One region of the Vibrio chagasii genome, then DNA from elsewhere that is predicted to be linked to it. Evidence: predicted binding sites of a transcription regulator. Region 1 holds the regulator's gene; each other region holds the start of a gene.
The links. The regulator MetJ, encoded in region 1, represses methionine synthesis genes. The targets are predictions, from matches to a motif close to TTAGACNTNTANANGTCTAA.
Positions count from the first base shown of each region.

Region 2: the regulator MetJ is predicted to act here: its motif matches at 5,626-5,645, upstream of metH (methionine synthase).
Region 3: the regulator MetJ is predicted to act here: its motif matches at 3,509-3,528, upstream of metN (methionine ABC transporter ATP-binding protein MetN).

Region 1 is NZ_AP025465.1:3,130,671-3,137,968, reverse strand. Features, by position in the region: gene OCV52_RS14510 (malic enzyme-like NAD(P)-binding protein) at 1-1,113, shown strand, start outside; gene metJ (met regulon transcriptional regulator MetJ) at 1,310-1,630, opposite strand; gene OCV52_RS14500 (O-succinylhomoserine (thiol)-lyase) at 1,838-3,019, shown strand; gene OCV52_RS14495 (bifunctional aspartate kinase/homoserine dehydrogenase II) at 3,022-5,433, shown strand; gene metF (methylenetetrahydrofolate reductase) at 5,710-6,609, shown strand; gene OCV52_RS14485 (PadR family transcriptional regulator) at 6,740-7,279, opposite strand.
Region 2 is NZ_AP025465.1:319,137-326,434, forward strand. Features, by position in the region: rRNA gene OCV52_RS01495 (23S ribosomal RNA) at 72-2,962, shown strand; rRNA gene rrf (5S ribosomal RNA) at 3,125-3,240, shown strand; tRNA gene OCV52_RS01505 (tRNA-Asp) at 3,286-3,362, shown strand; tRNA gene OCV52_RS01510 (tRNA-Trp) at 3,422-3,498, shown strand; gene OCV52_RS01515 (cation:proton antiporter) at 4,245-5,525, opposite strand; gene metH (methionine synthase) at 5,694-7,298, shown strand, end outside.
Region 3 is NZ_AP025465.1:2,675,577-2,682,874, reverse strand. Features, by position in the region: gene OCV52_RS12265 (Zn-ribbon-containing protein) at 1-703, shown strand, start outside; gene OCV52_RS12260 (MetQ/NlpA family lipoprotein) at 815-1,624, opposite strand; gene OCV52_RS12255 (methionine ABC transporter permease) at 1,705-2,388, opposite strand; gene metN (methionine ABC transporter ATP-binding protein MetN) at 2,378-3,412, opposite strand; gene gmhB (D-glycero-beta-D-manno-heptose 1,7-bisphosphate 7-phosphatase) at 3,653-4,204, shown strand; gene OCV52_RS12240 (MliC family protein) at 4,248-4,583, shown strand; gene treR (trehalose operon repressor TreR) at 4,673-5,617, shown strand; gene treB (PTS trehalose transporter subunit IIBC) at 5,822-7,246, shown strand.

The DNA.
Region 1 (7,298 bases):
GAGCCTGTTCGTGAGATCGCACAGAACGTTGATAACGTTTATAAGTACACAGGTAAAGGCAACATGGTTGCAGTTATCTCTAACGGTACTGCGATTCTTGGCCTAGGTAACCTTGGTCCAATTGCTTCTAAACCAGTAATGGAAGGTAAAGCGCTACTGTTTAAGCGTTTCGCTGGTTTAGATTCTATCGATATTGAAGTAAAACACCGCACAATCGATGAGTTTGTCGATACAGTTGCGAACATCGCAGATACATTCGGCGGTATCAACCTAGAAGACATCAAAGCACCAGACTGTTTTGAGATTGAACGTCGCCTGATTGAGCGTTGTGATGTACCAGTATTCCACGATGACCAACACGGTACTGCGATCGTAACAGCAGCAGGTATGCTGAACGCGATCGAGCTTCAAGGTAAGAAGCTAGAAGAGTGTAAGATCGTTTGTTTAGGTGCTGGCGCAGCGGCGGTTGCGTGTATGGAGCTACTGATTAAGTGTGGCGCTCAGCGTGAGAAGATCTACATGCTTGACCGTAAGGGTGTGATCCACACTCGTCGTGATGATCTGAACGAATACAAAGAACTATTCGCAAACAACACAGATAAGCGTATGCTTGAAGATGTTATCGAAGGTGCTGACCTATTCTTGGGCGTATCAGGCCCTAACCTACTACCGGCAGAAGCACTAACATTAATGGCTGATAAGCCAGTTGTGTTTGCATGTTCAAACCCAGATCCAGAGATCAAGCCTGAGCTTGCTCACGAAGTTCGTTCTGACCTTATTATGGGTACAGGCCGCAGTGATTACCCTAACCAAGTAAACAACGTACTTTGTTTCCCATTCATTTTCCGTGGTGCACTTGATGTGCGTGCAAGCGAAATCAATGACGAAATGAAGCTTGCAGCGGTTAAAGCCATTCGTGAACTGGCGAAAGAAGAAGTGCCAGCGGAAGTATTAAAAGCAGCGGGTGAGACGTCACTTGAGTTCGGTAAGGGTTACATCATTCCTAAGCCAATGGACCCACGTTTACTTCCTCGCGTAGCGAAAGCAGTAGCAGAAGCGGCCGTTGAATCTGGCGTTGCGCGTATCGAGATGCCTGCTAACTACATGGCATAGAAGCATATGGCATAGCGACTGGATGGAGTAGTCGCTTGTTATAGCGGTTGCTCCATAGAGCACAAATAATAAAAAACCGACTCATCTGGAGTCGGTTTTTTTATGTCTCTTATTCACAGAACACTGATAAGACGAATCAGTAATGTGAACATTCAGCTAAAGCGAATCAATATTGAAGGCAGTGACTGAGTTATTGTTATTCTTCGTCAAACGCTTCGAACTCGATGCCCATTTCTGTCATCAGTTTTTTCACTTCAGCAGGGATATCATCTGGGCGGTCTTTACGAAGGTCTTCATCTGTTGGCAGTGGTTGGCCTGTGTACGCATGTAGAAAAGCTTCACACAGTAGCTCACTGTTTGTTGCATGGCGCAGGTTGTTGATCTGGCGGCGAGTACGCTCGTCAGTAAGCACCTTTAGCACTTTTAAAGGGATAGAAACTGTAATCTTCTTTACTTGTTCGCTTTTCTTTCCATGCTCAGCATATGGGCTTATGTATTCACCATTCCAGTCGGCCATTGCGTACCTTCATCACTTTAGTTGTTAGATTAAATTAATAGTGGTGATTTTAGCGGGATTTACCGCCATAAGCAAAGACATATAGACGTCTAGAAGTGTTGACGTCTCACGTTTATGAAAGTAAAGTGGATAACATATATCTAACACAGCCGCAAAATGCCGACAAGCAGCTGTGACTCTCAGACGCAAACTTGTAAGGAAGCACCTATGAGCAGCCGGAAGCCAGCAACAATCGCAGTACGTACTGGTATCGAGTCAGACACGCAACACCATGCCGTTGTCCCACCTATTTATCTTTCGACTAACTATGGGTTTCCCGCTTTTGGTGAAGTGCCAAAGTACGATTACACCCGTTCAGGTAACCCAAACCGCGGTTTATTAGAAACGGCACTGTTTGAGCTTGAATCGGGCAAAGGTGCAGTGGTTACTAACTGCGGTACTTCTGCACTTAACTTATGGGTTTCTGCTTTCTTAGGCAGTGATGATCTGATTGTCGCACCACACGACTGCTATGGTGGTACTTACCGTTTGTTTAACACTCGCTCACTAAAAGGTGACTTCAAAGTTCTGTTTGTTGATCAATCGGATCAAGCGGCACTGGATGCGGCGATCGCGCTTAAGCCAAAGTTGATCTTAATTGAAACACCATCGAATCCTTTAGTTCGTGTAGTTGATATTGCAGAAACTTGCCGTAAAGCGAAAGAGGTTGGTGCTCTGGTTGCTGTCGACAATACATTTTTGACACCAGTGTTCCAAAAGCCTTTAGAGCTGGGTGCGGATTTTGTTATCCACTCAACGACTAAATACATCAACGGACATTCAGATGTGATTGGTGGTGTGGTGATCACTAAAACAGAAGAGCACGCTGAAGAGCTAGCATGGTGGGGTAACTGTATTGGTGCGACCGGCACACCATTTGATAGCTACATGACGCTACGTGGCATTCGTACGTTAGGTGCTCGTATGCGAGTTCACGAAGAGAGTTCACGTGAAATTCTGGCGTCTCTGCAGCAGCAAGATCTCGTTGGTACAATTTACCACCCAAGCCTTCCTGAACACCCAGGTCATGATATCGCGAAGAAGCAGCAGTCTGGCTTTGGTTCAATGCTGAGTTTTGAGTTTGCGGGCTCATTCGAGGCGCTTAAGTTCTTTGTCGATAAGTTAGAGCTGTTCTCTTTGGCGGAGTCGCTGGGCGGTGTTGAAAGCTTGATTTGTCACCCTGCGTCGATGACGCACCGTGCGATGGGTGAAGAAGCACTGGCAGAAGCGGGCGTTTCTCAACAGTTGCTGCGTCTTTCTGTTGGCCTTGAAGATGCTGAAGATTTGATTGATGACCTCAAGCAAGCGTTTGAAAAAACACAAGGCTTTATCGCTGAAGGGGAGGGGTAACAATGGCAGCCTTTCGCCAGCTACATAAATTTGGTGGTAGCAGTTTAGCAGACCCTGAGTGTTACTTACGCGTGGTCAACATTCTTAGAGAGTATTCATCAGCAACAGACTTAGTGGTTGTTTCGGCAGCAGGCAAAACCACTAACCGTTTGATTGAGTTTGTAGAAGCGCTTGATAAAGATGGGCGTATTGCTCATGAGTGCCTACAAACCCTTCGTCAGTTCCAGCTTGAACTGATTGAAGCACTGCTTGAAGGTGAGCCTGCAGAGCAACTTACGGCGACTATCCAACAAGAATTTACCGCTTTGGGCGAGCTAACGGCTCCTCTAAGCGAAGCACAAAAAGCGCAAGTCCTAGGTCACGGTGAAGTTTGGTCTTCACGTCTGTTAGCTGCTTTGTTGTGCCAACATGATTTACAAGCTGTCGCACAAGATGCTCGTGCTTTCTTACGTGCAGAAGTGGGCGCTCAGCCTGAAGTGGAGCGTGCTCGTTCTTATCCTCTGATTAAAGAAGCGTTAGCGCAACATGCCCATTGTCGTGTGGTGATTACCGGCTTTATGGCGCAAAATACTGAAGGTGAAACCGTATTACTTGGTCGCAATGGTTCAGACTATTCAGCAACCGTGATTGGCGCTTTAGCTGAAGTGGATCGCGTAACGATTTGGAGTGATGTAGCAGGCGTATACAGTGCTGACCCTCGCTTGGTGTCGGATGCGTGTTTACTGCCTCTACTTCGTCTTGATGAAGCGAGTGAACTCGCTCGTCTTGCCGCACCTGTGCTTCATAGCCGCACACTACAGCCAGTCGCGCAAAGTGCGATGGATCTGAGCTTGCGTTGCAGCTATCAGCCAGAGGCGGGCTCTACACAGATAGAGCGTGTATTGGCATCGGGTCGTGGTGCAAAAATCATTACCTCTCTGGATGAAGTGCTGATTGTGCAACTGACGTTTGGTCACGGGCACGATTTCGACCGTCTAGAAAGTGAGGTGCTTGAAGGGCTTAAGCGTGCTCAACTAGAGCCGCTGGCTTATGAGCTAGAACCGGATCAACACTGCTTGCGTCTCGCGTATACAGAAGAGATCGCTGGTGGCGCTCTAGAGTACCTACAAGATCACGCGATTGAAGCTGAGATTAAGCTGAAAGAGGGCTTCTCTCTTATTGCTGCTGTAGGTGCGGGCGTAACGAAGAACCCTAACCACTGCTACGGTTTTTATCAGCAGCTAAAGAGTTCATCGGTTGAGTTTATCTCTGAAGCGAACTCTGGTCTGAGTTTAGTGGCAGTGATTCGTAAGAGTGAAACATCGAGCCTAGTGAAGGGCATTCACTCTCAACTATTCCAAGCGCAGAAGCGTGTTGCGATTGCCTTGTGTGGTAAGGGTAACATTGGTTCAAGCTGGTTAAGTCTGTTTGCTGAGCAAAAGGCTGAGCTCGAAAAGCGTCGCGGAATGAACTTTGAATTGGTTGCTGTGGTTGATAGCCAAACCTATTGGTTCGACGACCAAGGTATCGATGCAACCTCTGTCGGTGAGCGCTTTGATGACGAAGCGATTGCTAACAATGGAAACGACTGGCTGGAGCGTTTAGGCTCTATTCAGGGCTACGACGAAGCTGTGGTTTTGGATGTTACTGCCAGCCAAGCTCTTGCAGAAAAGTATCTACAGATTGCTCAGCAAGGCATTCACTTGATCTCGGCGAACAAGGTGGCAGGCTCCGCATCAAGCGAGTATTACCATCAGGTTCAAGATGCGTTTGCTAAGATCAGCCGTCACTGGTTGTACAACGCGACCGTTGGTGCGGGCTTACCAATTAACCACACGGTACGTGACCTACGTGAAAGTGGCGACGATATTATTGCGCTGTCGGGTATCTTCTCAGGCACTTTGTCTTGGTTGTTCCAGCAGTTTGATGGCACGGTGCCGTTCAGCGAGCTGGTGGATTTAGCATGGCAACAAGGCCTGACAGAACCAGACCCTCGTGCTGACCTCGATGGTTCAGATGTGATGCGTAAGTTGGTGATTCTGGCTCGTGAGTCGGGCTTAGATATCGAACCTGAAAACGTAAAAGTGGAATCACTGGTCCCTGAAGAGCTGCAAGACCTATCGGTGGATGACTTCTTTGACAAAGCTTCTGTGCTGAGTGAGGAGTTGGCTGAGCGTTTGGAGAAAGCGCATTCTCAGCAAAAGGTACTACGTTACGTCGCGCGTTTAGAGAAGAACGGCAAAGCAACCGTAGGTGTTGAAGCGTTATCGAAAGAGCACGCTCTGGCGAACTTGCTGCCTTGCGACAATATCTTTGCGATTGAGAGTAAATGGTACAAAGATAACCCATTGGTTATTCGTGGCCCAGGTGCTGGACGTGAAGTGACGGCTGGTGCAATTCAGTCTGATTTGAACCGAATGTCGAGCCTGTTCTAATACTCAAATCATTTGCTATGGCACTTAAATAGCATACTCTTCACTAAGATAAATAAGGCTGAAAGCACGATGTGTTTCTCAGCCTTTTTTCTTCCTTATTTCTGCTTTGCGACCCATCTAACGACTTGAGTTTTACTCACGATCTACTTGAAAAAAATTCATAATGGATCTGTTGACATTAAATCGTATTCAATACATCCTGTGGACATATAGACGTCTAAACGTCGTTTGAGGATTTGAGATTTTAGTGGTTGCTTTTGCCACAGGGAGAGTAAGATGGGATACACACACGCTAGTCATATCGACGCTTTAAATCAGAATATCGCTGAGCTTTCTGACAACATCAATGTGTCATTTGAGTTTTTTCCACCAAGCAGTGAAAAGATGGAAGAGACCCTGTGGAATTCTGTTCACCGTCTTAAAACGCTTCAACCAAAATTTGTATCAGTGACCTACGGTGCAAACTCGGGTGAGCGTGACCGTACCCACTCAATCATTAAAGAAATCAAGAACCAAACAGGTCTAGTTGCTGCGCCGCACCTAACGTGTATTGATGCGAGTCGCGAAGAGCTGATTCAAATTGCTGACGATTACTGGGCAAATGGCATTGAGAGTATCGTTGCGCTGCGTGGTGATATTCCACCAGGTGGCGGAGCGCCTGAGATGTACGCATCTGACCTCGTTGAGCTACTCAAGTCTCGTCACGACTTTGATATTTCAGTGGCGGCATTCCCAGAGGTTCACCCTGAAGCGAAAAGCGCTCAATCAGATCTTATCAACCTAAAACGTAAAGTGGATGCCGGTGCAAACCGTGCCATCACTCAGTTCTTCTTTGATGTAGAGAGCTACCTACGTTTTCGTGACCGCTGTGTAGCGGCTGGCGTTGATGTTGAGATTGTACCGGGTATCTTACCAGTTTCTAACTTTAAGCAAGCGTCTCGCTTTGCTGCGATGAATAACGTAAAAGTACCAGGCTGGATGGCGAAGCAATTTGAAGGCTTGGACGATGATCCAACGACTCGTCAGCTTGTTGGTGCTAGCCAAGCGATTGATATGGTTCGTACACTGAGCCGTGAAGGTGTGAAAGACTTCCACTTCTACACGCTAAACCGTGCAGAAATGACTTACGCACTTTGCCACACGTTAGGTGTTCGTCCGCAAGTCGCTGCGCTTTAAGTAAAGCTTAAGCTCCTGTAAAGCATCGCTGTTTAATTCAAATCCTACAGATACAAAAAAGGCTTGGACTCTAAGAGTTCAAGCCTTTTATTTTTCTATCAGCTTCTAGCTTCTAGCTTCTAGCTTCTGCTTAAGCGATAGCACCAAGTTCAAGCAATACTTCTTCAGCCCATACAATCCATGCTTCACGGATAAGTAGGTTACGACGAAGCGTTAGACGCTCAAGACGAGCTTGCTTGTCTAGCGTTGCTGGTGTTGCGTAGTAAGCCGCTTCGATTTCACGGTAATGAGAAACCAATTTGCGAGATTCTTCTACAAGTTCAGAAAGTTGTACACGGTACGCGTCAGAAGGTTGTACAGCACAAGCCATTAGCTTAGCTGAGAATTCGTCACGAACCGTTGGGTGTGCAGTCGGCTGTTCAAACCATTCACCCAGAGCACTACGGCCAGCATCGGTGATAGAGTAAACTTTACGATCAGGTTTGCCTTCTTGAGGTTCAAGCACGCAAGTTACCTGTTCGTTCTGAGCCATTTTATTTAGCTCACGGTAAACTTGTTGATGGCTAGCTTTCCAGAAGTAACCGATGCTTGCAGAGAATTCTTTTGTGATATCGTAACCAGTAGCGTCGCGTGTACTTAGAACGGTTAAAATTACGTGTGGTAATGACATGTCTGAAATCCAAATGGTA
Region 2 (7,298 bases), 600 kb from region 1:
GAATTAACCCTTCTTATTACAACCAAAAACCTTGGTTGTTTACTATACATAAAGACCTCTTCGGGTTGTATGGTTAAGTGACTAAGCGTACACGGTGGATGCCTTGGCAGTCAGAGGCGATGAAGGACGTATTAACTTGCGATAAGCCCAGATTAGACAGTAAAAGTCATTTGAGTCTGGGATTTCCGAATGGGGAAACCCACTTACATAAGTAAGTATCTTGTTGTGAATACATAGCAGCAAGAGGCAAACCGGGGGAACTGAAACATCTAAGTACCCCGAGGAAGAGAAATCAACCGAGATTCCGAAAGTAGCGGCGAGCGAAATTGGATTAGCCCTTAAGCTTTTAATGATGCAGGTGAAGAGTCTGGAAAGTCTCGCAATAAAGGGTGATAGCCCCGTAACCGACACATCATCATCAGTGAAAACGAGTAGGGCGGGACACGTGATATCCTGTCTGAATATGGGGGGACCATCCTCCAAGGCTAAATACTACTGACTGACCGATAGTGAACCAGTACCGTGAGGGAAAGGCGAAAAGAACCCCTGTGAGGGGAGTGAAATAGAACCTGAAACCGTGTACGTACAAGCAGTAGGAGCACCTTCGTGGTGTGACTGCGTACCTTTTGTATAATGGGTCAGCGACTTAATTTTAGTAGCAAGGTTAACCGTTTAGGGGAGCCGTAGGGAAACCGAGTCTTAACTGGGCGTACAGTTGCTAGGATTAGACCCGAAACCAGGTGATCTAGCCATGGGCAGGTTGAAGGTTGAGTAACATCAACTGGAGGACCGAACCGACTAATGTTGAAAAATTAGCGGATGACTTGTGGCTAGGGGTGAAAGGCCAATCAAACCTGGAGATAGCTGGTTCTCCCCGAAAGCTATTTAGGTAGCGCCTCGGACGAATACTACTGGGGGTAGAGCACTGTTAAGGCTAGGGGGTCATCCCGACTTACCAACCCTTTGCAAACTCCGAATACCAGTAAGTACTATCCGGGAGACACACGGCGGGTGCTAACGTCCGTCGTGGAGAGGGAAACAACCCAGACCGCCAGCTAAGGTCCCAAAGTATAGCTAAGTGGGAAACGATGTGGGAAGGCTCAGACAGCCAGGATGTTGGCTTAGAAGCAGCCATCATTTAAAGAAAGCGTAATAGCTCACTGGTCGAGTCGGCCTGCGCGGAAGATGTAACGGGGCTAAGCTATACACCGAAGCTGCGGCTACGCACTTATGTGCGTGGGGTAGGGGAGCGTTCTGTAAGCCGTTGAAGGTGGTCTGTAAGGGCTGCTGGAGGTATCAGAAGTGCGAATGCTGACATGAGTAACGATAAAGGGAGTGAAAAACTCCCTCGCCGGAAGACCAAGGGTTCCTGTCCAACGTTAATCGGGGCAGGGTAAGTCGACCCCTAAGGCGAGGCCGAAAGGCGTAGTCGATGGGAAACGGGTTAATATTCCCGTACTTCTTACAATTGCGATGGGGGGACGGAGAAGGCTAGGTGGGCCTGGCGACGGTTGTCCAGGTTCAAGTACGTAGGCGGAAGAATTAGGTAAATCCGGTTCTTCTTAACGCTGAGATACGATGTCGAGCTACTACGGTAGTGAAGTCATTGATGCCATGCTTCCAGGAAAAGCCTCTAAGCTTCAGATTGTAAGGAATCGTACCCCAAACCGACACAGGTGGTCGGGTAGAGAATACCAAGGCGCTTGAGAGAACTCGGGTGAAGGAACTAGGCAAAATGGTACCGTAACTTCGGGAGAAGGTACGCTCTTATCAGTGAAGTCCCTTGCGGATGGAGCAGACGAGAGTCGCAGATACCAGGTGGCTGCAACTGTTTATTAAAAACACAGCACTGTGCAAAATCGTAAGATGACGTATACGGTGTGACGCCTGCCCGGTGCCGGAAGGTTAATTGATGGGGTTAGACTTCGGTCGAAGCTCTTGATCGAAGCCCCGGTAAACGGCGGCCGTAACTATAACGGTCCTAAGGTAGCGAAATTCCTTGTCGGGTAAGTTCCGACCTGCACGAATGGCGTAATGATGGCCACGCTGTCTCCACCCGAGACTCAGTGAAATTGAAATCGCTGTGAAGATGCAGTGTACCCGCGGCTAGACGGAAAGACCCCGTGAACCTTTACTACAGCTTGGCACTGAACATTGAACCTACATGTGTAGGATAGGTGGGAGACTTTGAAACCGCGTCGCTAGATGTGGTGGAGTCGTCCTTGAAATACCACCCTTGTAGTTTTGATGTTCTAACGTTGGTCCCTGAATCGGGATTACGGACAGTGCCTGGTGGGTAGTTTGACTGGGGCGGTCTCCTCCCAAAGAGTAACGGAGGAGCACGAAGGTGGGCTAAACACGGTTGGACATCGTGTGGTTAGTGCAATGGCATAAGCCCGCTTGACTGCGAGAATGACAATTCGAGCAGGTGCGAAAGCAGGTCATAGTGATCCGGTGGTTCTGAATGGAAGGGCCATCGCTCAACGGATAAAAGGTACTCCGGGGATAACAGGCTGATACCGCCCAAGAGTTCATATCGACGGCGGTGTTTGGCACCTCGATGTCGGCTCATCACATCCTGGGGCTGAAGTCGGTCCCAAGGGTATGGCTGTTCGCCATTTAAAGTGGTACGCGAGCTGGGTTTAGAACGTCGTGAGACAGTTCGGTCCCTATCTGCCGTGGGCGTTGGAAAATTGAAGGGGGCTGCTCCTAGTACGAGAGGACCGGAGTGGACGAACCTCTGGTGTTCGGGTTGTCATGCCAATGGCATTGCCCGGTAGCTAAGTTCGGAATCGATAACCGCTGAAAGCATCTAAGCGGGAAGCGAGCCCTGAGATGAGTTTTCCCTGACACTTTAAGTGTCCTAAAGGGTTGTTCAAGACTAGAACGTTGATAGGCAGGGTGTGTAAGTGCTGCGAGGCATTGAGCTAACCTGTACTAATTGCCCGTGAGGCTTAACCATACAACACCCAAGGGGTTTTGATGGACTCATAACTGTTGTTTCCGCTTTAAAAAGCAGAGGCAAACAAGAACACTTGAATGAGTTTACGTAAGAACTTTTAATAGCTTTCCAGATTATTTTGCCTTCAGTTTTTAAAAAAGCTGAAAGTAAAAGCAAAATTTGCTTGGCGACCATAGCATTGTGGACCCACCTGATTCCATGCCGAACTCAGAAGTGAAACACAATAGCGCCGATGGTAGTGTGGGGCTTCCCCATGTGAGAGTAGGACATCGCCAGGCTTTAAATTATGAACGACTTGTCAGCGACGACAAGTAGTCCACTGCGGAGTGGTAGTTCAGTTGGTTAGAATACCGGCCTGTCACGCCGGGGGTCGCGGGTTCGAGTCCCGTCCACTCCGCCACTTATTCGATAACCTCGCCTAGTGCGAGGCTTTTTCGAATCTAAAGTACAAAAAGTTTTAGGGGTGTAGCTCCAATTGGCAGAGCAGCGGATTCCAAATCCGCGTGTTGGGAGTTCGAATCTCTCCACCCCTGCCACATTGAAAGGCTCTAGCAGAAATGCTAGAGCCTTTTTGCTTTCTGAATCTAATAATACTCTATTGGCAGAGCCGCGGATTCCCCTACTTACCAAAACTGTGCGTGTTGGGAGTTTATGCCTCAACCCTTGCCATATACTAAGCCTCAGCAGAAATGCTGAGGTTTTTTTTCGCGAAGCAAAGTTGGAATAACTACGCGTTCCCCTAGCTCGCCAGCTCAGTCTAATCTCTCCATTCCTGCCATATTTAAGTCTTTAGAGTGCGCGTCCCAGCAAAATGCTAGAGCCTTTATTATTCCTGTCATCTTTAGAAGTAACGCTAGAAGTACCAAGTGATCTCTATCTAGCCAATACTCATTTTGCTCTATAGTTCCGCTAGTTAATAACTAACGCTATTCTAGCGAGACATTGATTCCCGTTCTTTGTGTTTCCAGGTGAAAGGTGAAGTCTTTCGATTGAAGCTAATATAACTTGAGAGTGGGTTATTGGGGAGGCTAGTGAGTGTGCAGAACAATGAGGTATCTGTAGGACTTAACCTCCTGAAAGAGTTCCGGCCAAATTTAGTACTCCCCCTAAATTAAGGTTTTCGATTACTCCAATAATAGTGGTATCAAATATCTATATAAGCTTCTATGTTCTACACATACCTTTCAGCGATAGCTTCAGTGTGGGAATTGGTGAGTTTGACTTTCATTAGGTATAAAAAAGGCCACCTAAAGTAGGTGGCCTTGGTTAATCTATCTAGGTGTTAATCTAGCTCTTTCTCTGCTTGTTTTGCTTTCTCTATCATAGGAGTAATTGTCGAGCCTTGAACCAGAATCGAGAACACCACTACGGCATAGGTCATGACAAGGATTATCTCTTTAACATCTATCGCTTTGTCTTCAATTACCCAGATACCGGAAGGGATTGATAGAGCCATGGCTAGTGCTAAGCCTCCACGTAAGCCGCCCCAAGTTAGAATCTTAATCGACCATGGGTTGTAAGTTCTAAAGCGCTTAAATCCAATGTACGACAAGAAAACACTCAGGTAGCGTGCACTCAATACTAGAGGAACTGCGAATGCCATTAAGATCCAGTCTTCTTGGTGGAATTTGAACAGCAGCATCGACATACCAATCAATAAGAACAATACGCCATTTAAGAACTCATCTATTAGTTCCCAGAAGTGGTCAAGGTGGTCTTCACTCTCTTTAGAGAAGCCGATAAAGCGAGTCCAGTTACCAATCATGATACCTGATACCACCATAGCTAATGGACCTGATACGTGGAGAACTTCAGCAAAAGCATAACCTGCAGTAGGGACACCAATGGTGAGTAGCAATTCCATTGAGTGGTCATCAGTATTACTGATTAGGTAGTGGAATATAAGACCTAATGCAAAACCATAAACGATACCGCCAATAGCCTCTTGGACAAATAGCATGGTCACGCTGCCAACTGTCGGTGCTTCTGTGCCAAACGCAATGGTGAATAGAGTGACGAAGATTACCAAGCCAAAACCATCGTTAAATAGCGATTCACCTTCAATCTGAGTTGAGATTCGTTTCGGTGCATCGAGTTTCTTTACTATGGCTAAAACAGCGATTGGGTCGGTAGGGGAGATAAGAGAACCGAATAGTAAGCAGTAAATGAGATCGAATTGGATGCCGATGAACTGACAGAAACCATAAAGAACAAAACCAATAAAGAAGGTCGAGAAAAGAGTAGCGCCGAGTGCGAGCACTGTGATTTCCCACTTTTGGTCTTTTAGGTTTGGTAGTTTTATCCCTAAACCGCCTGCGAATAGTAAGAAGCCTAATATCCCTTTAAGTAGGAAGTCTTCAAAGTTGATACTGGCAACCGTTTCAGAAGCAATGTCGGCCAACTGAAACCAGTTGTTTTGGCCCGCAATGATAATTAAAAGAGACAGCATCATTGAGCCTGCTGTGATGGCGATGGTTGTTTGCATTTTACCAATTTTGCTATTAACAAAGGCAATGAGCATGGCTGCAGCAGACAAGAAGCATAAGGTGTAATAGACCGACATTGGGGTACCAACATGTAACAAAGTATGAATATGAATTTTCGTTGTCTCATGCTCAAATAGCAAACACTTTTTGTCAGGACTCGGTAATCAATTTCCTCTTTTAGACGTCTAGACTCCTTTTTAATGTGTGATAGGATGGAAGCATAATTAAAGGAATGAGGTTGTACCGTGGGAAGTAATGTAAGGCAAAAGATTGATGCTCTGTTGAAGCAACGAATTTTACTGATTGATGGTGGCATGGGTACCATGATTCAGGACTATAAATTGGAAGAGCAAGACTATCGTGGTGAACGCTTTGCGGATTGGCATAGTGACTTAAAGGGTAACAATGACCTTTTGGTACTTACACAACCTAAGCTTATCAAAGATATTCATTCGCAATATTTGGAAGCTGGGGCAGACATCCTTGAAACCAATACTTTTAACGCTACAACCATTGCTATGGCCGACTACGATATGGAAAGCCTTAGTGAAGAAATTAACTTTGCAGCAGCCAAGTTAGCACGAGAAGCCGCTGACGAATGGACTGCAAAGACTCCTGAAAAACCTCGTTTCGTTGCCGGCGTCTTAGGCCCAACAAACCGTACTTGTTCTATCTCTCCAGATGTTAATGATCCGGGTTATCGTAATGTGAGTTTTGATGAGTTAGTCGAGGCCTACTCTGAATCGACTCGCGCGCTGATCAAAGGTGGCTCAGACCTTATTCTTATCGAAACCATCTTCGATACACTCAATGCTAAAGCGTGTGCTTTTGCAGTGGAATCTGTTTTCGAAGAAGTAGGCATCACTTTACCGGTCATGATCTCTGGCACCATTACTGATGCATCAGGTCGTACGCTTTCAGGGCAGACGACGGAAGCTTTCTATAACGCCCTTCGTCATGTTAAGCCTATCTCGTTTGGTTTGAACTGTGCATTAGGCCCTGATGAGCTGCGTGAGTATGTTGGCGAGATGTCTCGTATCTCAGAGAGTTATGTTTCTGCTCACCCTAACGCAGGCTTACCTAACGCATTTGGCGAGTATGACCTTTCACCTGAAGACATGGCAGAGCACGTTAAAGAATGGGCTGAAAGTGGCTTCTTGAACTTGATTGGTGGCTGTTGTGGTACTACGCCAGAACATATTCGTCAAATGGCAGAAGCGGTTGAAGGTGTAACTCCTCGCCAATTGCCGGACCTACCTGTGTCGTGTCGTTTATCCGGTTTAGAACCTCTGACCATTGCAAAAGAGTCTCTGTTTGTAAACGTAGGTGAGCGAACGAACGTGACCGGTTCTGCGCGCTTCAAACGCTTGATCAAAGAAGAGCTTTACGATGAGGCATTGAGTGTTGCTCGTGAGCAAGTTGAAAATGGTGCCCAGATCATCGATATCAATATGGATGAAGGAATGCTAGACGCTGAAGCGTGTATGGTTAAATTCCTTAATCTATGTGCCTCTGAGCCAGAGATTTCAAAAGTCCCAGTAATGGTCGATTCATCAAAATGGGAGGTTATTGAAGCCGGCCTGAAATGTATTCAGGGTAAAGGTATCGTTAACTCAATTTCTCTTAAAGAAGGTAAAGAGAAGTTCGTCGAGCAAGCGAAGTTGGTTCGCCGCTATGGTGCAGCCGTAATCGTGATGGCGTTCGATGAAGTCGGTCAGGCAGATACACGTGAACGTAAAGTCGAGATCTGTACCAATGCTTACAACATTCTTGTTGATGAGGTTGGCTTCCCACCTGAAGACATTATTTTTGACCCAAACATCTTCGCGGTTGCGACTGGTATTGAAGAG
Region 3 (7,298 bases), 460 kb from region 1:
CTTAATGGATGCACTGCGTTATAACGGACAAGTGCTAGGCCGTGAGTTTCCTATCGTGATGGGTGACGGCGAGTTTTACGTTCGTGTTGTCTGCCCGGAGCAAGATAGCTTACACCCCCGTAATCACTCAGATTTTGTGAAAGTGTGCTTAGATCGTCTGTCTAATGCGAGCCTGCTTACTCCTAAAATGCGCTTGCTGGGTCGAGATTTGAACTCAGAAGAAGTGGCTGAAGATGAAGCGCCTAGTTGGCAAGTACTGTACACCACCTTTGTGCATACCTGTTCACCGCTACGCAGTGGTGATAGCTTGTTGCCGATCCCACTATACCGTAATCCACCTACCTTTAATGGCGACCATAAAGCCGTGCTGAAATGGCAGACGGAATGGCAAGCCTGTGATGAAGTACAAATGGGTGGTGGTTGTCGAGCTGAACACGCGACCTTGACGGAAATCAGCGATACCAAAAGCGTACTGTTTAAACGCGGTTGGGGCTTAAGAGGGCGTATCGAGTATCTGACTAAGATTCCTACTTACTACTACTTGTACCGTGTAGGTGGCATTAGTTTGAAAGACGAAAAAGAGCGTAAATGTCCGCAATGTGGTGGCGAATGGCTGCTAGATGCGCCGATCCACGATATTTTCTATTTCAAGTGTGATGATTGCCGTTTGGTATCAAACATCTCTTGGGATCAGCTAAAGTAACGACGGTGTTCTTAGCACGATAGGCTCATGAGTGAGCTTCGAGTGATCGAAAAAGGGGCTGACACAATGTCAGCCCCTTTTGGTATCTATAGGGTAGTGAAGCGAGGCAGATTACCAGCCTTTAACTACGCCACCTTGGAAGATGTCAGAAGCTGCGTTGTACACTTCTTCAGTTTGGTAAGCTTTAACGAAGTTTTGTACGTTCTCAGCGTTTAGGTTCTCTTCACGAGACACGATTAGGTTCACGTATGGAGACTCTTTGTCTTCAACGAATACGCCATCTTTTTGTGGAGTCAGGTTGATAGAGCTCGCGTAAGTTGTGTTGATGACAGACAGAGCTACGTCATCAAGAGAACGTGGTAGTTGTGCTGCGTCTAGCTCAACAATCGTTAGGTTCTTAGGGTTCTTAACGATGTCACGTATTGTTGCTAGAAGACCAGCGCCTTCACGAAGCTCAAGTAGACCTTGTTGCTCAAGAAGCAGTAGAGAACGACCTAGGTTTGTCGGATCGTTTGGTACAGCGATGCGCGCGCCATCTTGGATTTCATCTACCGATTTCACTTCTTTCGAGTAACCCGCAATTGGGTAAACAAACGTGTTACCAGCGATTGTCAGTTTGTAACCACGGTCAGCCACTTGCTGATCTAGGTACGGTGCGTGTTGGAATGCGTTGATGTCGATAGAACCGTCATCTAGTGCTGCGTTTGGTGTTACGTAATCAGTGAACGTTACTAGTTCAACATCTAGGCCGTACTTCTCTTTCGCTACTTTAGCTGCAACTTCTGCAACCTGAGCTTCAGCACCTGCCATTACACCCACTTTTACTTTAGAAGTGTCGACTTCTTTATCACCACAACCTGCTAGAACTAGCGCTGAAGCTGCCGCTGCGATAGTTAGTAAACCTTTAAGGCTAAATTTCATAATAATCTCCTTTTAATAAATCTATTTAATTTGGTTCAGACGACTCTGTTCTTAGATTGTTTGCGTGTAAACGCTGAGTCTTATCTGTGGTCAACACGGCGAACTAATGAATCACCGATCGATTGAATAATTTGTACAAGCACAATCAACATCACTACGGTCACTGCCATGATGGTCACATCGTAACGGTGGAATCCGTAACGAATAGCCACATCGCCTAGGCCGCCACCGCCAACTGTACCTGCCATTGCTGAGTAGCTCACTAGGGTAACGAGTGTGATGGTTACTGAGTTGATAATAGTCGGTAGTGCTTCAGGAAGCAGAACTTTGCTAATGATTTGTGTTGGTGTCGCGCCCATTGATTGCGCTGCTTCTACTAGACCTGTTGGTACTTCAAGCAGTGCACTTTCGATAAGACGAGCAACAAATGGGATTGCGCCAATAGTCAGTGGAACAATTGCCGCTGTTGTACCGATAAAGGTACCAATCAGCATCTTAGTCAGTGGGATAATCGCAACCATCAATACCAAGAAAGGTACTGAACGGCCTACGTTGACTACCGCACCAAGAATTTGGTTAAGCTTAGTGTTTTCTAGCAAACCGCCTTTTTTGGTGGTGTGTAGAATCACGCCTAGGGGAATACCGACAGCAAAGCCAACAATGCCTGCCACAGCAACCATGTAAAGTGTTTCGCCAGTTGCTTCTAATAGAAGGTTACCGTTAAGGCTGATCCAGTCAGCAATCTCGTTGAAACTAAAGGACATAACCAAGCACCTCTACTTTTACATTGTTATCGCGTAGGAATTGGATAGCAGCATTATCATCTACTTCGTTGCCGAACAGTTCAGCCACCATCATGCCGAACTTCACGCCGCCAGCGTAATCAAGGTCAGAACTTAGAATGCTGACATCGATATTAAATTTACGAGCGATTTGCGTCATTAGCGGAGCATCAACGGTTGCACCTGTGAACTCCAGGCGTACCAGAGGGTAACTGCCATCTACTCGAGTTTCTTGTAAGCGCGCTTGGTAATCTTCAGGGATTGTTAGATCTAAGGTTGAACGAATAAATTGATGCGCTAACTCAGTCTTAGGATGCGCAAAGATATCGCCAACCGTGCCTTTCTCTACCAATTCACCACCACCGATGATCGCCACTTCGTGACAGATGCTCTTAACCACATCCATTTCATGCGTAATAAGCAGGATAGTAATGTTTAGCTTGCGGTTGATTTCACGCAGCAGTTCAAGAATCGATTGAGTGGTTGCGGGATCCAGAGCACTGGTCGCTTCATCACACAGTAGTACTTTCGGGTCTGATGCCAATGCACGAGCAATCGCGACACGCTGCTTTTGACCGCCACTTAGGTTTGCAGGGTAAGTATCACGCTTGTCTGCAAGGCCTACCAGTTCAAGGAGCTCGCTGACTTTCGCTTCGATAACCGCTTTATCTTTACCAGCTAGTTCTAGAGGTAGTGCTACATTGTTAAATACAGTACGAGAAGACAGCAGGTTGAAGTGCTGGAAAATCATGCCGATGTTACGGCGTGCTTCGCTAAGTTCTGATTTGCTCAGTTTTGTTAGGTCGATACCGTCAACAATCACTTCACCTGAAGTTGGGGCTTCCAACATATTTACACAGCGGATTAGGGTACTTTTGCCTGCACCTGAAGAGCCGATGACTCCAAAGATTTGACCTTGAGGAATGTGGAGGTTGATATCAATTAAGGCATTGATTTCTTTAGTGCCTTGATAAAAAACCTTATTGACTTGATTCACTTTAATCATAGAGAAACCCGTGCAGGTAGAACAGAATAATATGTCGATAGCTCGCTCGATTTACAGATGATGCTATGGTGTTCCGTGATCTAAGTCAATAGATATTTTTACGTCTAGACGGCTAAACGTCGATTGTATTGCTGAGAGGGAAACAAATCGTTAACGAACGCAAAACTAAATAGATAGTGATGAAGCAAATAAAGCGTGTAATAATTAATGATTAATAGAGAGTTGATAGAGAACAAAATTTTGTCTAAACCTGCTGTTTTTTTAGATCGTGATGGTGTGATTAACGTTGATCACGGCTACGTACATGATGAGCATGATTTTGAATACATCGATGGTGTGTTTGAAGCGGCGAAAGCGTTTAAAGATATGGGTTATTTATTGGTGCTTGTGACGAACCAGTCTGGTATTGCTCGTGGCATGTTTAGTGAAGACCGTTTTCTCTCTTTAACGCAGTGGATGGATTGGAACTTTGTCGATAATGGCGTTGAGCTAGATGGTATTTACTACTGCCCTCACCACGCTGAACACGGCATTGGTGACTACAAACAAGATTGTGATTGTCGTAAGCCAAAGCCTGGCATGTTCATTTCCGCGCGTGACTTTCTAAAGATTGATATGGCTAACTCTGTGATGATCGGCGATAAAGCTGAAGACATGATGGCTGCAGAAGCGGCAGGTGTTGGCACTAAGGTATTGGTAAGAACCGGTAAACCAATCACTGAAAAGGGTGAAGCCTTGGCAAGTGTTGTCCTTGATAGCATTGCGGACGTGCCTGCTTTCCTAAAAGGCTAAGACATTTCACTACCTTCAATGGTATAAAGATGAGGAACGAAGTATGAAAGCTATGTTAGTAGCATCTCTATGTACGGTAGCACTAATGGGTTGCTCTAAGTCAGCAGCGCCTGACAGTGCTACATCGGACAATCAATTCGTGACTTATCAATGTGAGTCTGACGTTTCATTTGAAGTGGCTTACCTTGATAATGAAAAAGCGGTATTACGTTTACCTGAAAATGAATACCGCCTGACTCAAGTAGCGGCTGGCTCAGGAACCAAGTACATCTTAGATGATGGTACTGGAGAGTTAATCAACAGCGTTACTTTACGTACCAAAGGTGATAACGCACGCCTAGAACTTGGTCGTGTGGTGTATCGAAACTGCAGCAAGTAAGCCATCTTTAATCGCTAAGATTTACAAACAGTTAAGTGAGGGTGGATGCCCTCACCGCTTCTTTTCCTTCCTTTGACGTTAGACCTTTTATGAGCAAAAAACTCACTATTCTTGATATTGCTAAGCTGTCTGGTGTTGGTAAGTCGACCGTATCTCGCGTTCTGACCAATGATCCTAAAGTGAAACCTGAAACCCGTGAAAGGGTAGAAAGAGTAATTCAAGAATCTGGGTATACGCCTTCAAAGTCTGCGCAATCGATGCGTGGTGGTAGCCAAAAAGTGATTGGCGTGATCATCTCTCGTTTGGATTCTCCTTCTGAAAACAAAGCCGTCAGCACCATGCTGTCTGAGTTGTACCAAGCGGGCTACGATGTGGTGATCATGGAAAGCCAGCTCGACAGAGAAAAAGCCAACGAGCACCTACAAGTTCTAAAGCGTCGTAACGTTGATGGCATCATTGTGTTTGGCTTCACGGATTGCGATATCCCCGCGATCGAAGCGTGGGGACATAAAGCCGTGGTCATTGCGCTGGACACTGAGAACGTAACCTCGATTAACTATGACAACCAACAGGTGATCAATAGGGCGTTGGCGTATTTAACGGATCAGGGGATCTCTGATGTTGGTTTCATTGGGGTTGATCCTAGCGATAAATCAACCGGTGAACTTCGTCTAAAAGCTTACCTAGATTGGTGCGAGGACAGTAGAGTGATAGCGAACTATCGTACTGGTCAACTTCATCATGAAAGCGCTTATCAGTTGGTGGATGAGGTACTCACTCCAACGACTCAAGCGATTGTCTGTGCCAGTGATACTCTCGCTCTTGGGGTCATCAAACGCTTGCAAGAACGACAACGTGAAGATGTGGTGGTGACTGGTGTCGGCGGTAACGATCTTCTTTCTTTCCTATTCCCTCGGGTCTTTAGTATTGATCCGGGCTACCAATCAGCGGGTAAACTAGCTGCTAATCTATTGATCTCTCAACTTTTAGGTAACACAGAGATCTCTCATCACACCCAATCACCGATTCAATAATCCATTCAACTAAGCGAAACTGAACTGCTTAGATTAAAATTAGACTGTGATCTCTTTCAATTAATGGGACTGTTCCCATTTTAATTTTTCATTCAGCTAGGCATTATAATAACCACTTTTGGGAATGTTCCCATTAATCTAAATCTGAGTGGTTATTACTCAATGATTTAGATGAGTCATTGAATAAAACCAGGGTGGGGTAGTATGAGTAAGATAGCGAAGCAAGACATTGCGCGTCTTATCGAGTTAGTTGGTGGTAAAGAGAATATTGCGAGTGTCAGCCACTGCCTGACTCGACTACGTTTCGTATTGAATGAGACAGATCAGGCAAATAAAGCAGAACTCGAAAAGCTCAAGCTAGTAAAAGGCTGCTTTACTAATGCAGGCCAATTTCAAGTGGTGATTGGCACCGAAGTTGACGAAGTGTATGCACTGCTGATTGAGCAAACGGGCAAAGAGGCCTCATCAAAGGATGAAGCGAAATTGGCTGCTCGTCAGAACATGAACTTCCTTGAGCGTGGTATCTCCCATTTAGCCGAAATTTTTGTGCCACTGCTGCCTGCCATTATTACTGGTGGTTTGATTCTTGGTTTCCGTAATGTGATTGGCGACATTCGCATGTTCGATGGCAAAACCTTAGTTGAAATCAGCCAATTCTGGGCAACCGTTCACTCTTTCTTATGGCTTATTGGCGAAGCGATTTTCTTCTTCCTACCGGTTGGTGTGTGTTGGGCGACGGTTAAGAAGCTCGGCGGAACCCCTATTTTGGGTATTACGCTCGGTGTGACCTTAGTGTCGCCGCAGTTGATGAACGCTTACATGATAGGTAAAGCCGTTCCTGAAGTGTGGGACTTTGGCTTTTTCGTGATTGAGAAAGTTGGCTATCAAGCACAGGTGATCCCTGCGATGCTCGCGGGTGTGGCATTAGCCTTCATTGAAACCAACCTTAAGCGCATCGTGCCTGCTTACTTGTACCTTGTGGTTGTGCCATTTGTATCGATCATTTTGTCTGTGATTCTGGCTCACGCCTTTATTGGTCCATTCGGCCGTATGCTAGGTGATGGCGTCGCATTTGCAGCGAAAGTGGCCATGACCGGTGACTTCGCGATTCTTGGTTCAGTGGTATTTGGTTTCCTTTACGCACCTTTGGTTATCACGGGTATTCACCACACAACCAACGCAGTGGATTTGCAGTTGATGCAAGACTTAGGCGGCACGCCAATCTGGCCTTTGATTGCGTTATCTAACATTGCACAAGCTTCAGCGGTTGTTGGCATCATTATTTTAAGTAAACGCGAAGGTGAACGAGATATCTCGGTTCCAGCTGCAATTTCTGCCTACCTAGGCGTAACAGAGCCTGCGATGTACGGTATCAACCTTAAATACAAATTCCCAATGTTGAGCGCAATGATAGGTAGTGCCGCAGCAGCCGCTATTTGTGGTAGCGCAGGCGTGATGGCGAACGGCATCGGTGTGGGCGGCTTGCCAGGAATCTTGTCTATTCAACCGCAATATTGGTCTGTTTATTTAGTGGCGATGTTGGTAGCGATTGTATTGCCAGTGACTTTAACGCTGTTCTTCTACAAGCGTGCACAGTCAAAAGGTGAGCTCGAAACAGCAAACGCGTAGCGCATCTTAATAAGCGGTGATTTCAATCCAGTCATCGCTTTTTCCCTTAGAA